3 regions of the Streptomyces sp. NBC_01689 genome follow, and region 2 is predicted to be linked to each of the others. Evidence: riboswitches for the same ligand, from Rfam matches in the RefSeq annotation. Region 2 holds a riboswitch; each other region holds the start of a gene.

What was found. A riboswitch is a leader RNA that binds a small molecule or an ion and turns the genes downstream of it on or off. The one in region 2 is predicted to bind cyclic di-AMP.
Region 1: another riboswitch for cyclic di-AMP. It lies ahead of OG776_RS34340 (C40 family peptidase); the one in region 2 lies ahead of OG776_RS22490 (M23 family metallopeptidase).
Region 3: another riboswitch for cyclic di-AMP. It lies ahead of OG776_RS24745 (transglycosylase family protein); the one in region 2 lies ahead of OG776_RS22490 (M23 family metallopeptidase).

Annotation. Positions count from the first base shown of each region.
Region 1 is NZ_CP109592.1:7,998,784-8,002,834, reverse strand. It holds gene OG776_RS34350 (ATP-dependent Clp protease proteolytic subunit) at 236-892, shown strand; gene OG776_RS34345 (hypothetical protein) at 900-1,205, shown strand; cyclic di-AMP (ydaO/yuaA leader) riboswitch at 1,583-1,746, shown strand; gene OG776_RS34340 (C40 family peptidase) at 1,750-2,223, shown strand; gene OG776_RS34335 (LysE family translocator) at 2,331-3,047, opposite strand; gene OG776_RS34330 (LysR family transcriptional regulator) at 3,163-4,051, shown strand, end outside.
Region 2 is NZ_CP109592.1:5,279,450-5,283,500, forward strand. It holds gene OG776_RS22475 (dihydrofolate reductase family protein) at 1-497, shown strand, start outside; tRNA gene OG776_RS22480 (tRNA-Met) at 662-735, shown strand; gene OG776_RS22485 (PP2C family protein-serine/threonine phosphatase) at 1,056-2,222, shown strand; cyclic di-AMP (ydaO/yuaA leader) riboswitch at 2,438-2,595, shown strand; gene OG776_RS22490 (M23 family metallopeptidase) at 2,607-3,644, shown strand; gene OG776_RS22495 (aldo/keto reductase) at 3,712-4,051, shown strand, end outside.
Region 3 is NZ_CP109592.1:5,799,608-5,803,658, reverse strand. It holds gene OG776_RS24755 (FtsB family cell division protein) at 1-406, opposite strand, end outside; gene eno (phosphopyruvate hydratase) at 506-1,792, opposite strand; gene OG776_RS24745 (transglycosylase family protein) at 2,075-2,761, opposite strand; cyclic di-AMP (ydaO/yuaA leader) riboswitch at 2,766-2,929, opposite strand; gene OG776_RS24740 (transglycosylase family protein) at 3,113-4,051, opposite strand, start outside.

The DNA of each region.
Region 1 (4,051 bases), 2.7 Mb from region 2:
GCCCCCACCCCGCACGACCACCGCACGACCCCGGCATCCGCCCCGCGCCGCGCCCCTCACCGCCGGACCTGGGGCGCACGGCCGGCCGTGCGCCCCAGGCGTGCCACGCCTCCGCGCCTCCCCTGGACCCCCTTTTTTTTCGCTGTCGGCCGATTCCCTCGACAAGATCTGTACGTCCTGTACGTTTTTCACAGGGAGCGGCTCGCCGGAGAGTCGCCCGGAGGAGGCGCCAGTCATGCACGAACCGTCCGCCCGCCATGTCCTGCCCGAGTTCACCGAGCGCACGGCCACGGGACACCGGTCCCTCGACCCGTACTCCAAGCTGCTCGACGAGCGCATCGTGTTCCTCGGGACACCCGTCGACGACGCGTCGGCGAACGACGTGATGGCCCAGTTCATGCACCTCGAACACCAAGCGCCGGAGCGGGACATCTCGCTCTACCTCAACTCCCCCGGCGGCTCGTTCAGCGCGATGACGGCCGTCTACGACACGATGCGCTACGTCACCTGCGACGTGGAGACCGTGTGCCTGGGGCAGGCCGTGTCGGTCGCCGCCGTCCTGCTGGCGGCCGGCACACCGGGCAAGCGATTCGCCCTGCCGGGCGCCCGGGTGCTGCTCCGCCAGCCCTCGCTCGCCGGGCCGGTCGAGGGGCAGGCGAGTGATCTCGCCCTCCAGGCCGAGGAGTTGACCCGCACTCGGAAGCTGCTGGAGGACATGCTCGTACGGCACACGGGGAAAAATCCCGAACGAGTCGCCGCCGACATCGAGCGGGACACGATTCTGGACGCGCAGGCCGCGCTGGCGTACGGGCTGGTGGACGGGATCATCCCGAGCCGCAAGAACCCGCCCAGCGCGCCCGGTGCGGGAAACGCCACACCCGACGCGAGGTGATCCGCCGATGGTGCCCGAACTGCCTCCGCTGCCCGCTCTGACCCACGCCGAGGCCGAGCTGATAGACCGCTGGCTCGACGTGGTCGACCTGGTCGGCCGGATCAACCCGGCCCGCCCGGGAGACACCTATCGCGGGCTGCGTGCCGCCCAGGCGCTCGTCGGCAAGGCGACCGCCCTGCGGGACGCCCTGGCCCTGATGCACCAGCGGGGCGAGAGCGAGGTGCACGCGCCGACCCTGGCGCAGGCCCTGCGGGTCCTCGACGGCGAGCGGCGGGCCGCCCGCGTCACCCTGCCTCCCGGCTCCGGCAGTTGACGTCCGGACCCGGGCCGTCGCGCGAACCGCTCCGCGGAGCGGTCTGCGAAGCGTCCGGCCCGGGTTTCAAACGGACCAGTCGGCGTACCCCCCGACGGCGTAGCCGCACGTCCTTTCGGGTGGCCCCGGAAGTTGCGCAACACGCTTGCCCAAAAGGCCGAACGGGACGCTCCGTTGCTGGTAAGAGCGTTGCCGACATCCCCAACACCCCTCGAACAGAGGAGTGTCCACCCGAACGGGTGAGTGGTGAGTAACCCCACAAATCATCGGTTCCGCTCGGATTTTCCGACATCCATGCGTGAAGATCCCTTCCGACGACAAGCCCCCGCCACACCGGCGGGGCGGTCCGGGCGGACGCCGAGTCCTGCCGCCGCCCGGATGACCGGTCGACAGATGTGCATCGGCAGGAGTGGAGGACCCAGCAAGACGGGCCGCCGGAGAGATCCGGGCGGCCCTTGGGGTGAAGCCGCGTAAGCGGCCGGGCTACTTCGCCAGCCCGAATCCGACAGGTCATCCTTCACAGGCGGTTGACGAAGGGTTGCGCATGACTGCGCTGAATCGTGTCCCGTCGCTGCTGTCCCGGGCCGGTACGGCCTCGGCTCTGACCATCGCCGCCGTGGGCGGCAGTCTCGTGGTCCCGGGCGTCGCGGCCGACGCCGAGGCCGCCACACCGGCGACGAGGGCGCTCCAGGTCGCGGCATCCAAGAAGGGCGCCCCGTACAAGTACGGCGCCACCGGGCCGCGCCGCTTCGACTGCTCCGGGCTCACGCTGTACTCGTACAAGAAGGCGGGCAAGAAGCTGCCCCGTACGGCCGCGGGGCAGTACAACAAGAGCCACCACATCTCCGCGTCGCACCGCAAGGCCGGTGACCTCGTGTTCTTCCACTCGGGCCGGAGCGTGTACCACGTCGGCATCTACGCCGGGAAGGGAAAGATCTGGCACTCCCCGAAGAGCGGGGAGGTCGTGAAGCTCCAGAAGATCTGGACGAAGAGCGTCTGGTACGGCCGGATCAGCTGACCCGGGCCGAGGGGCGGCGGCGCCGGACCGCCGCCCCTCGGCGCACCGGCCCGGCGGGCTCTCAAGCCCTCTGCGGCCCGGCGGGCCTTCAGCGGCCCGGCGGGCTCTCAGGCCGTCAGCGGCTCCAGGAGGAGCACCAGGCCGAGCACGGTGAGCGCGGTCCCGGTGACCGCCTCCACGGCGCGGGCGGCACGCGGCCGGCGCAGCCACCGGCCGAGCCGGTCGACCAGCAGGGCGACCGCCGGGAACCACACCAGGGCGAGGGCCACCACGATCAGGGCCAGCACCAGGGTGCGGGGCATCGCCGGGCTGCCCGCGGGCACGAACTGCGGAAGCAGGCTCAGGAAGGTGATCGGCGCCTTCGGGTTCAGCGCATTGGTGACGAAGCCCTGCCGCAACGGACGGCTCCCGTCCCCGGGGTCGCCGGACCCGGGACCACCGGACCCGGGATCGCCGGAGGCCGGCCCGCCGGGCGGCTTCCCGCCCGGCGCCGCCGGACAACGCTCCGGGCCCGGTTCCCGCTCCCGGTCCCGCCGCCGGCGCGGGCGCAGACCGGCCAGCGTCCGTGTCCCGAGGTACAGCACGTAGCCCCCGCCGAGGACCTGCAGCGTCCGGAACAGCGCCGGCACCGCCGTGAGGACGGCGGCGACACCGGCGACGGCCAGCGCCGTGTGCAGCAGCAGCCCGCCCGCGACTCCGAGCGCGCACGCCACCCCCGCCCGGCGGGAGGTCAGGGCGTTGCGTACGACAACCGTGAAGTCCGCGCCGGGCATGGCGACCATTCCCGCGGCGACCCCGGTGAAGGCGATGAGCTGTCCGTCCATGGCCACCAGGCTGCCTCGGCCGGGCCTTCAGCAGGTATGTCGAATATCCTGGACCGGTCTTAAGCATTCGTTGGGACCCGGGCCGGCGCCGGGCCCGGACCCGGGGAGCCGTGCGATGTACGACCCGACACGGCTGGCGGCCCTGGTGGCGGTGGCCGGGGCCGGGTCCATCACCCGGGCGGCCGAACGCCTCGGCTACAGCCCGCCCGCCCTCTCCCAGCAGCTCGCGAAGCTGGAACGGGAGGCGGGCGCGCCGTTGCTGGTGCGCTCCCCTCGGGGAACGCGGCTCACGGAGGCGGGCGAGCTGCTCGCGGCCCGGGCCCGCCGCGTCCTCGACGAGCTGGAGCAGGCGCGCCATGAACTGGCCCGGCTGACCGGTCTGTCCGGAGGCACCCTGCGGCTCGGCACGTTCCAGACGGCGGGCATCCATCTGCTGCCGCCGGTGCTCAGCGCCTTTCGCCGGGCCCACCCGGACGTGGAGCTGACGGTCGCGAACTACGAGCCGCCGGACGGTGTCACGGCGGTCGCGGCGGGCGAGGTGGACCTCGCGCTGACCCACACCTACGAGCCCGCGGACCCGGCGCCGCTTCCCTCGTCGGTGTGCGCGGAGCCGGTGCTGGTCGAGGAACTGGTGCTCGTCACCGCTCCGGGTCACGTCCTCGCGGAGGGCGCGGCCCGGCTGCCGCTCTCCGGACTCGCCGGGCAGCCGCTGATCAGCATGGCCCCGGACCATCCGCCGCGGCAGGGAGTGGAGGCCGCGCTGGCCCGGGTCGGGGCCACCCCGGCCGTCCGGGTCGAGAGCCCCGGGTACGCGCTGGTGTGCGCGCTGGTCAGTGCCGGACTGGGGGTCGCGGTGGTGCCGGAGATGGTGGCCAGGACGGCGGCCACCCCGGTGGGGCTGCGGCTGCTGGAACCGGGAGATCTGCGCCGTACGATCTCCGTCGTCCACCGGACCGACCGGCGGGCACCCGCGGCGGAGGCGTTCCGGGCCCTGTTGCGGGGCG
Region 2 (4,051 bases):
TCCGCTACGTCCCCACCGCGCCCGGCACCGGCGGCCTTGCCGCCGCCGCGGACCGGCACTGGCTGGGGGTGGCGTGCGAGCTGGCCGCGCTGTGCCCGCCGTCGCGGACCGCGTTCAGCGTGGGCGCGGTGGTGGTGGCCGCGGACGGCACCGAGCTGGCCCGCGGACACTCGCGGGAGGGGGACGACCCCGTCGCGCACGCCGAGGAGGCGGCCCTCGCCAAGATCCCCGCGGGGGATCCGCGGCTGGCCTCCGCCACGGTCTACAGCAGTCTGGAACCGTGCGCCCGCCGGGCCTCGCGGCCCGCGCCCTGCGCCCGGCTCATCCTCGACGCGGGGGTGCGCAGGGTGGTGACCGCCTGGCGGGAACCGGACACCTTCGTGACGGACGCGGACGGGAACGGGCTGCTGGCGGCCGCGGGGGCGGACGTCGTGGTGCTCCCGGAGTTCGAGGAGCGGGCCACGGCACCGAACCGGCACCTCCTCGGGGACGGCTGAGCGCCGGGCGCTGACCCCGGGGGCCGGGAGCGAGGGGCCCGTCTCCCGGAGGGCCTTCCGGCGCACCGGGCGACGGTCGTGGCTCGGGGAAAAGGCCTGGTCGTGGGACGTGCGTAAACGGGTGTGCTCGGGGGGTCGAACATGGCGTACACTGGTGTCAACGACGCGGGGTGGAGCAGCTCGGTAGCTCGCTGGGCTCATAACCCAGAGGTCGCAGGTTCAAATCCTGTCCCCGCTACTGAAGGCCAAGGGCCGGAACTCGGATTCACGAGTTCCGGCCTTTGGTGTTTCCGACTCTTGGTGTTTCCGGCCCTGGTGCTTTCGGTCGTTCATGTCTCCCTTCGGTGTTTCCGGCCCCGGCGTTGCCCGCCCCCCGGCGAGAGGGAACGGTCACTCTCACCCGTACGAGTGCCGGCGCCGGTGCCGTCGCTCGGTCGGTCCACACCGCTGGCCCCCTCCCCCCGCTCCGTGAAACCTGTACGGGTGGGGCAGCGAGGAGGTGCGTGGCGGGCCGAAAGGCCCGACGGCCGGCCGGACCGGCGGCCACCCGGCGGCCCCGTGCCCGGTCCGGGACCGGACGGCGAGCCGTCGCGGGTGCGGGCCGGCACGGACCCGGGCCGGATCTCCCACACCTGGACCCTGGTACGGGCACTGCCGGTACTGCTCGTCGTCAGCGCGGTGGCCTACGACCTCGCGACGCCGCCCGACTTCACCGCCGCCCCGCTCTTCACGGCCGCCCCGCTCGTCGCCGCGCCGCTGTTCTCGCTGCGTGGCACCTTCCTCACGGGGCTCCTGACGCTGGCCGCGCTGCTCGCGCTCCGCCTCAGGCTCGGTCTGCGGATGGGGATCGGCTCGGTCACCGAGGTCGTCACGGTGGCGACCGTCGTCGTCATCGCGCTCCTCATCAACGTCCTCGTCCGCCGCTCGGACGAACGGCTCGCCTCGGCCCGCCAGATCGCCGAGGCCGCGCAGCGCGCCGTGCTGCCCGAACCCGAGGCACGGATCGGCGGCCTGGAGGTGGCGGCGCGCTACGAGGCGGCCCAGGAGGGCGCGTCCATCGGCGGCGACCTGTACGCGGTGCAGGACACGCCGCACGGCGTACGGCTGGTGGTGGGCGACGTCCGCGGCAAGGGCATGGGCGCGGTGGCCGCCGTCGCGGTGCTCATCGGGGCGTTCCGTGAGGCGGCCGAACAGGAGGCGACGGTGGAGGCGGTCGCACGGCGGCTGGAACGCGCGCTGGCGCGCGAGGGCGCCCGGCGCGGCGGCCTGGACGCCTTCGAGGGCTTCACCACGGCCGTGCTCGCGGAGATCCCGCACGACGGCGAATCGGTACGGATCGTCCACCGGGGGCATCCGCCGCCGCTGCTCCTGCACGAGGACGGCACGTTGGCCGTCCTCGCCGTCGAGAACCCCGCGCTGCCGCTCGGGATGGGCGACCTGGACGCCCGGCCCGACCGCGCCGGGACGGTGGACTTCCCGGCCGGGTCCACGCTCCTTTTCCACACCGACGGTCTGTCCGAGGCCCGCGACCGCCACGGCCGCTTCTACGAGCCTGCCGAACGGCTCGCGGGGCGGACGTTCCGTGATCCGGAGGCTCTGCTGACCGCGCTCGCGACGAGTGTCCGCCGGTACACCGGGGGCGCCCTGGCCGACGACATGGCGCTGCTCGCGGTCCGGCGCCCCCGGGAGACGCCGGGGCTCCTCGAACACGGTGACGAGGAGTAGCCGGACGGTGTCCCTCCGCGTAACGACTGACACACCGTCAGAACGGATGGCGAAAACCCGCTGGGGCCAACTCGCCCGCTTTCCCCCGGTCATGCCCCGTAAGTCCTGGCCAAGAGTGCGCAATGATCCGAACGAACGGCTTGGAATCCGGTACCCGAGTCTATTAACGTTCGATAACGCAGCGCGGTCGTTTCAGCCGTCACAAGAGATGGCTCCGTGCGCACGCGCCGAATCCCGCGAGGGAACCGGGGAACCACCAACTTGGGGTGAATCGAGCGTCTTTCACGGTGGAGACACCGTGGATTGACGCGCGTAGGAGACCTTCCTGCTCCGAACCCGTCAGCTAACCCGGTAGGCGAGAAGGAAGGAAAGGAGCGCGCCCACGTGGCGTCCAACCCGCCTGCCCGGCCCACCTCGTTCGCGCCGAACGAAACCCAGACGTTCGGCTACGCCCGCGGCGACGACGAGGGGCCCTGGGAGGAGTGGAATCCCACCGCGGATTCCGTCCGTCCCGTCCGCGGCCGGCACCGCGTCTCCAAGCAGCGCGGGGGCGGACTCGCCCGCAGCTCCACCGTTCTCGGCGTCGGTGTGCTGGCCGCCGTCGGCGCGGGTGGCATCGCCACCGCCGCGCCCGGCAAGCCGCCCGTGTCGATCTCGCTGCCCGACCTCTCCTCGGTCACCGAGTCGGCCAAGGCCCTGATATCCGACGGCGGTTCCAGCACGCCGAAGGGCTCCTCCACCCCGCTCACCGGCGCCGGACTGACCAGCGCCGACGCCGCGCAGGGCAACGCGGACGCCGGCGAGGCGCTGCGTGCCCGCATCATCGAGCAGGCCGAGTCCCAGCAGGACCAGGTCGACAGCGCGGCCCAGGCCGCCGCCGAGGACGCCGCCGCGAAGAAGGCGGTCGCGCTGGCCGCCGAGCAGCAGGACGAGGCCAAGGCCAAGGAAGCCGCCGCGAAGAAGAAGGCGGACGCGGAGGCCAAGCAGAAGGCCGAGGCCGCCCGCCTCGCGAAGCTCGCCAAGAGCTTCTCGCTGCCGACCTCCTCGTACACCCTGACCTCCCGCTTCGGCGACGCCGGTTCCATGTGGTCCTCCGGCTACCACACCGGTCTCGACTTCGCCGCGCCCACGGGCACGCTGATCAAGGCGGTCCACAGCGGCACCGTCACCGAGGCGGGCTGGGCCGGCGCGTACGGCTACCGGACGATCCTCACCCTCGACGACGGTACGGAGCTGTGGTTCTGCCACCAGTCCTCCATCAGCGTCAGCGTCGGCCAGAAGGTGGCCACGGGTGATGTCATCGGACGGGTCGGCGCCACCGGCAACGTGACCGGGCCGCACCTCCACCTGGAGGTCCACCCCGGCGGCGGCGACGCGATCGACCCGATGGCCTGGCTGCACAGCAAGGGCATCAACCCCTGACCCCGTGCCCGCCGAGAACACGGCGGGTGCGGAATGCGGCCGTCCGGTACGGCTGTTGAAATGGGGTATGACTCCTCTCCGCACGCTCGGATCCTCCGACATCGAGGTCTTCCCGCTCGCCCTCGGCGGCAACGTCTTCGGCTGGACCGCCGACGAGACACAGTCCTTCGCCGTCCTCGACGCCTACACGGCCGGGGGTGGCAACTTCGTCGACACCGCCGACAGCTACTCGGCCTGGGCCCCCGGCAACCAGGGCGGCGAGTCCGAGACGATCATCGGCAAGTGGTTCGCGGCGCGGGGCAACCGCTCCGATGTCGTGCTCGCCACCAAGGTCGGCGCCCATCCCCAGTACAAGGGGCTCGCCCCGGACACCATCAGGGCGGCGGCCGACGCGTCACTGCGCCGGC
Region 3 (4,051 bases), 520 kb from region 2:
CCCGGTCCGTCCGCGACTGTTTCACCGCGTCCGGGTCGATCACGACGTACCCGGTCTCGCCCGGCATCACGTAGTGCAGCCGTTCCCGGATCCGCTGCTCGGCGTACGCGTCGTCCTGCCAGCGCGCCTTCAGGTCACGCAGCTGTTCCACACGGGCGCGGGCCTGTTCCTGCTGCCGCTGCAGCTCGGCGATCTCGGCGCGCTGGGACACGTACTGCCTTATCGGGTACGCGAGGGCCACGATCAGGGAGCAGACCACGAGCGCCAGCAGCGCGGCCCGGCCGGTCAGCCGCGAGCGCCGGGCCTGACGCCTGGTCTGGGAGCGGTAGACCCGGGCCGCCGTCTGCTCGCCGAGCAGCCGCAGCCGGGTCGCGGTGGAGAACCGGTCCCGGTCCTTCACGGCCATGTCCCGCCTCCCCTTCACACGTGCGTACGTCCCCGCACACGGTACGGGACCGGGTACGGGGACGTACGTGCGACTGGCTAAGCCTTAACCCTGCCGGGGTCAGCCCTTGAAGCGCGGGAAGGCGGAGCGGCCCGCGTACACCGCGGCGTCGTCGAGGATCTCCTCGATGCGCAGCAGCTGGTTGTACTTGGCGACGCGGTCCGAGCGGGCCGGGGCGCCGGTCTTGATCTGGCCGCAGTTCACCGCGACCGCGAGGTCGGCGATGGTGACGTCCTCGGTCTCACCGGAGCGGTGGGACATCATGCACTTGAAGCCGTTGCGCTGGGCCATCTCGACGGCGTCCAGGGTCTCGGTCAGCGAGCCGATCTGGTTCACCTTGACGAGCAGGGCGTTCGCGGAGCCCTCCTCGATGCCGCGGGCGAGGCGCTCGGGGTTGGTGACGAAGAGGTCGTCGCCGACGATCTGGACCTTGTCGCCCAGCTTCTGGGTGATGACGTTCCAGCCGGCCCAGTCGTCCTCGTACAGCGGGTCCTCGATGGAGACGAGCGGGTACGCGGAGACGAGCTCCTCGTAGTACTCCGTCATCTCGGCGGCCGAGCGGGACTTGCCCTCGAACTCGTACTTGCCGTCCTTGTAGAACTCGGACGCGGCGACGTCGAGCGCGAGCGCGATCTGCTCACCGGGGACGTATCCGGCCTGCTTGATGGCCTCGAGGATGAGGTCGAGCGCGGCGCGGTTCGACTCCAGGTTCGGGGCGAAGCCGCCCTCGTCGCCCAGGCCGGTGGACAGACCCTTGGACTTCAGGACGGACTTGAGGGTGTGGTACACCTCGGCGCCCCAGCGCAGGGCTTCGGAGAAGGACTCCGCGCCGATCGGGGCGATCATGAACTCCTGGATGTCCACGTTCGAGTCGGCGTGCGAGCCGCCGTTCAGGATGTTCATCATCGGAACGGGCAGCAGGTGCGCGTTCGGGCCGCCCAGGTAGCGGAAGAGCGGGAGGTCGGACGCCTCGGAGGCGGCGTGCGCGACGGCCAGCGAGACGCCGAGGATGGCGTTGGCGCCCAGCGAGCCCTTGTTGTCGGTGGCGTCCAGGTCGAACATGGCCTGGTCGATCAGGCGCTGCTCGGTGGCGTCGTAGCCGACGAGCTCCGGACCGATCTGCTCGATGACGGCGAGGACGGCCTTCTCGACACCCTTGCCCTGGTAACGGTTGGGGTCACCGTCACGGAGCTCGATGGCCTCGAAGGCACCCGTGGAGGCGCCGGAGGGGACGGCGGCACGACCCGTGCTGCCGTCGTCGAGGCCGACCTCGACCTCGACCGTGGGGTTGCCTCGGGAGTCCAGGATTTCCCGGGCTACGACGACGTCGATGGACGGCACGAGCATCTCCTTCTGGGATGTGACGCGGGTACGCGGGCCGGCGGGGGCCCGCACTGCACGGGGCCGCGTTCGGCTCCGCGGGATGAGCCTAACCGGCCCGGAGCGATCGGCCAGCCGCTCGACCACCCCTTGAGCAGAACTGAGGGTAAATATTGTTCCCCTTCGAAACAAAAAGCCCCGCCCCGGTGCGTACGGGGGAAGACGCACCGGGGCGGGGAGCCCGTGGGGACGGGGGCGGACCCTCATCGGGTCTCGGGCACGGAGACCCTGGGACAGGGGCCGGCCTGCTCAGCCGAGGTGGAGCTGCTGACCCGGGTAGATGAAGTCCGCGTCGTCGATGATGTCCTTGTTCAGCTTGAACAGGTGCTGCCAGCCGCCCTTGACCTTCTTCTTCTCGGCGATCGAGCTGAGGGTGTCGCCCTTGACGACCTTGTACTCGCCGTCGCCCTTCTTGACCTTCTTGCCGGTCGGGGTGGTGACGGTCTTCTTGGCCGCCGGACGCTCGGACGAGCGGGAGGCGGCGGTGTCCGACGAGTGGGTGGAGGCGGACGGCTCGGCCGGGGCGGCGGGCTTGGCCGGGGCGGCCGCGCCACCGGTGTACGCGGCGCCGGACAGGCCCGTGCCACAGGTCGGCCAGGCACCCTTGCCCTGCGCGGCGAGGACCTTCTCGCCGATGGTGATCTGCTGGGACTTCGAGGCCTTGTCGGCGGTCGAGGCGTAGGCGGTGCCGCCGTACGCGGCCCAGGTGGAGGCGGAGAACTGCAGACCGCCGTAGTAGCCGTTGCCGGTGTTGATCGACCAGTTGCCGCCGGACTCGCACTGGGCGACGGCGTCCCACTCGGACGCGGTGGCGGCGGAGGCGTTGCCGGCCGCCATCAGCGGAGCGGCGATGGCCACGCCGGTGACACCGGCGAGCGTGGCGACACGGGTGGCCTTGGACGGACGGCGGTGCTTGCCCTTGCTGGAAAACAGCATCGAGTGATCCCCTCACCGACGCCTGCGAGGTGAGCTGTCGGGTTCGGGCGGGTGAGTGCCCGGCCGCGCGCTCTCGGCGCACGTCTTCACCCCAAGCCGCTCCCGGTCAACTACCGGGTGCGGCGCTTACCTTGGGTCCCCCGCTCCTGCCTACGGCGCTTGACGCGTCGACTGTTCCCGTACGGCCGCTGGCAGGATTCGGCGTTGCGACCGTCGGGGCCCGCTGTGGCGAGCGGTGATGACCGTAAGCAGTCGATCGGCGGAATTTCAAAGACGATCAGGGCCTTTGAGATCCATCTCTCACTTGCGCCAAACCGGACATTAACCGGCGAACCGTGACGTGAACTCCCGCTACTTTTCGCCCGATTCAGCATCAACTGCAAGGCTCTGACCGGGGAGGATGAGGTCCGGGTCGGCGCCGACCGTCTCCTTGTTCCCGGCATAGAGGCCGGCCCATCCGCCGTCGAGGCCAAGGGTGTCGGCGATGGCCGAGAGGCTGTCTCCGTCGCGGACGACGTACGAGCCGTCGACGACGGCGCGGGAGGCGCCGGAGTCGCGCGAGGCGTGCCGGGCGGCAAAGTCGTCGCCGCGGGTGTCGGCCGCGTCGTCGCCGGAGTCCTCGGCGGCACTGCCGCCGCGGTGGCGCCCGGCACCGGCGGTGGCCCCCTCGGTCGCCGCCGAAGCGTCGCCGTCGCGGCCCGAGTTGCCCGATTCGCCTTGCTTCGTCGGCTCCGTGCCCACGCCGTCCGTCTCGTGCCCGCTGCCGGGCTCTTCGGTCGAGGACGTGTCCGATTCCGTTCTGTTCCCGGTCTTGCCGGATGAATCGGATGAGGACGAGTCGGAACGGGGCGAACCGGACGGGGTGACACCGATTCCCAGCGAGTCCGCCGGCGAGCCGGACCCGTCGGAGGAACTGGATGATTCGGAGGAATCGGAGGAATCGGAGGAACTCGACGAGTCTCCGGCCACTCCCGTGTCGACCGCGACCTCTCCCGAGCCCTTGCTGAGCCCGGAGAGCGGGCCGCAGGTCGGCCAGGCGGCGAGACCCTGGTCGGCCAGGACCTTCTCGGCGACGGCTATCTGCTGTGAGCGGCTGGCCTCGTCGGCGGTCGGCGCGTACCTGCTCCCGCCGTACCGCTGCCAGTTCTCCTGGCTCAACTGCAGCCCGCCGTAGTACCCGTTGTCGCTGTCGGCGCTCCACTGGCCGCCGCTCTCGCACTCGGCGACCCGGTCCCACGTCGTGCCGTCGGCCGCGTTCGCACTGGCGGCGCCGAGCAGCGGGATGGCGAT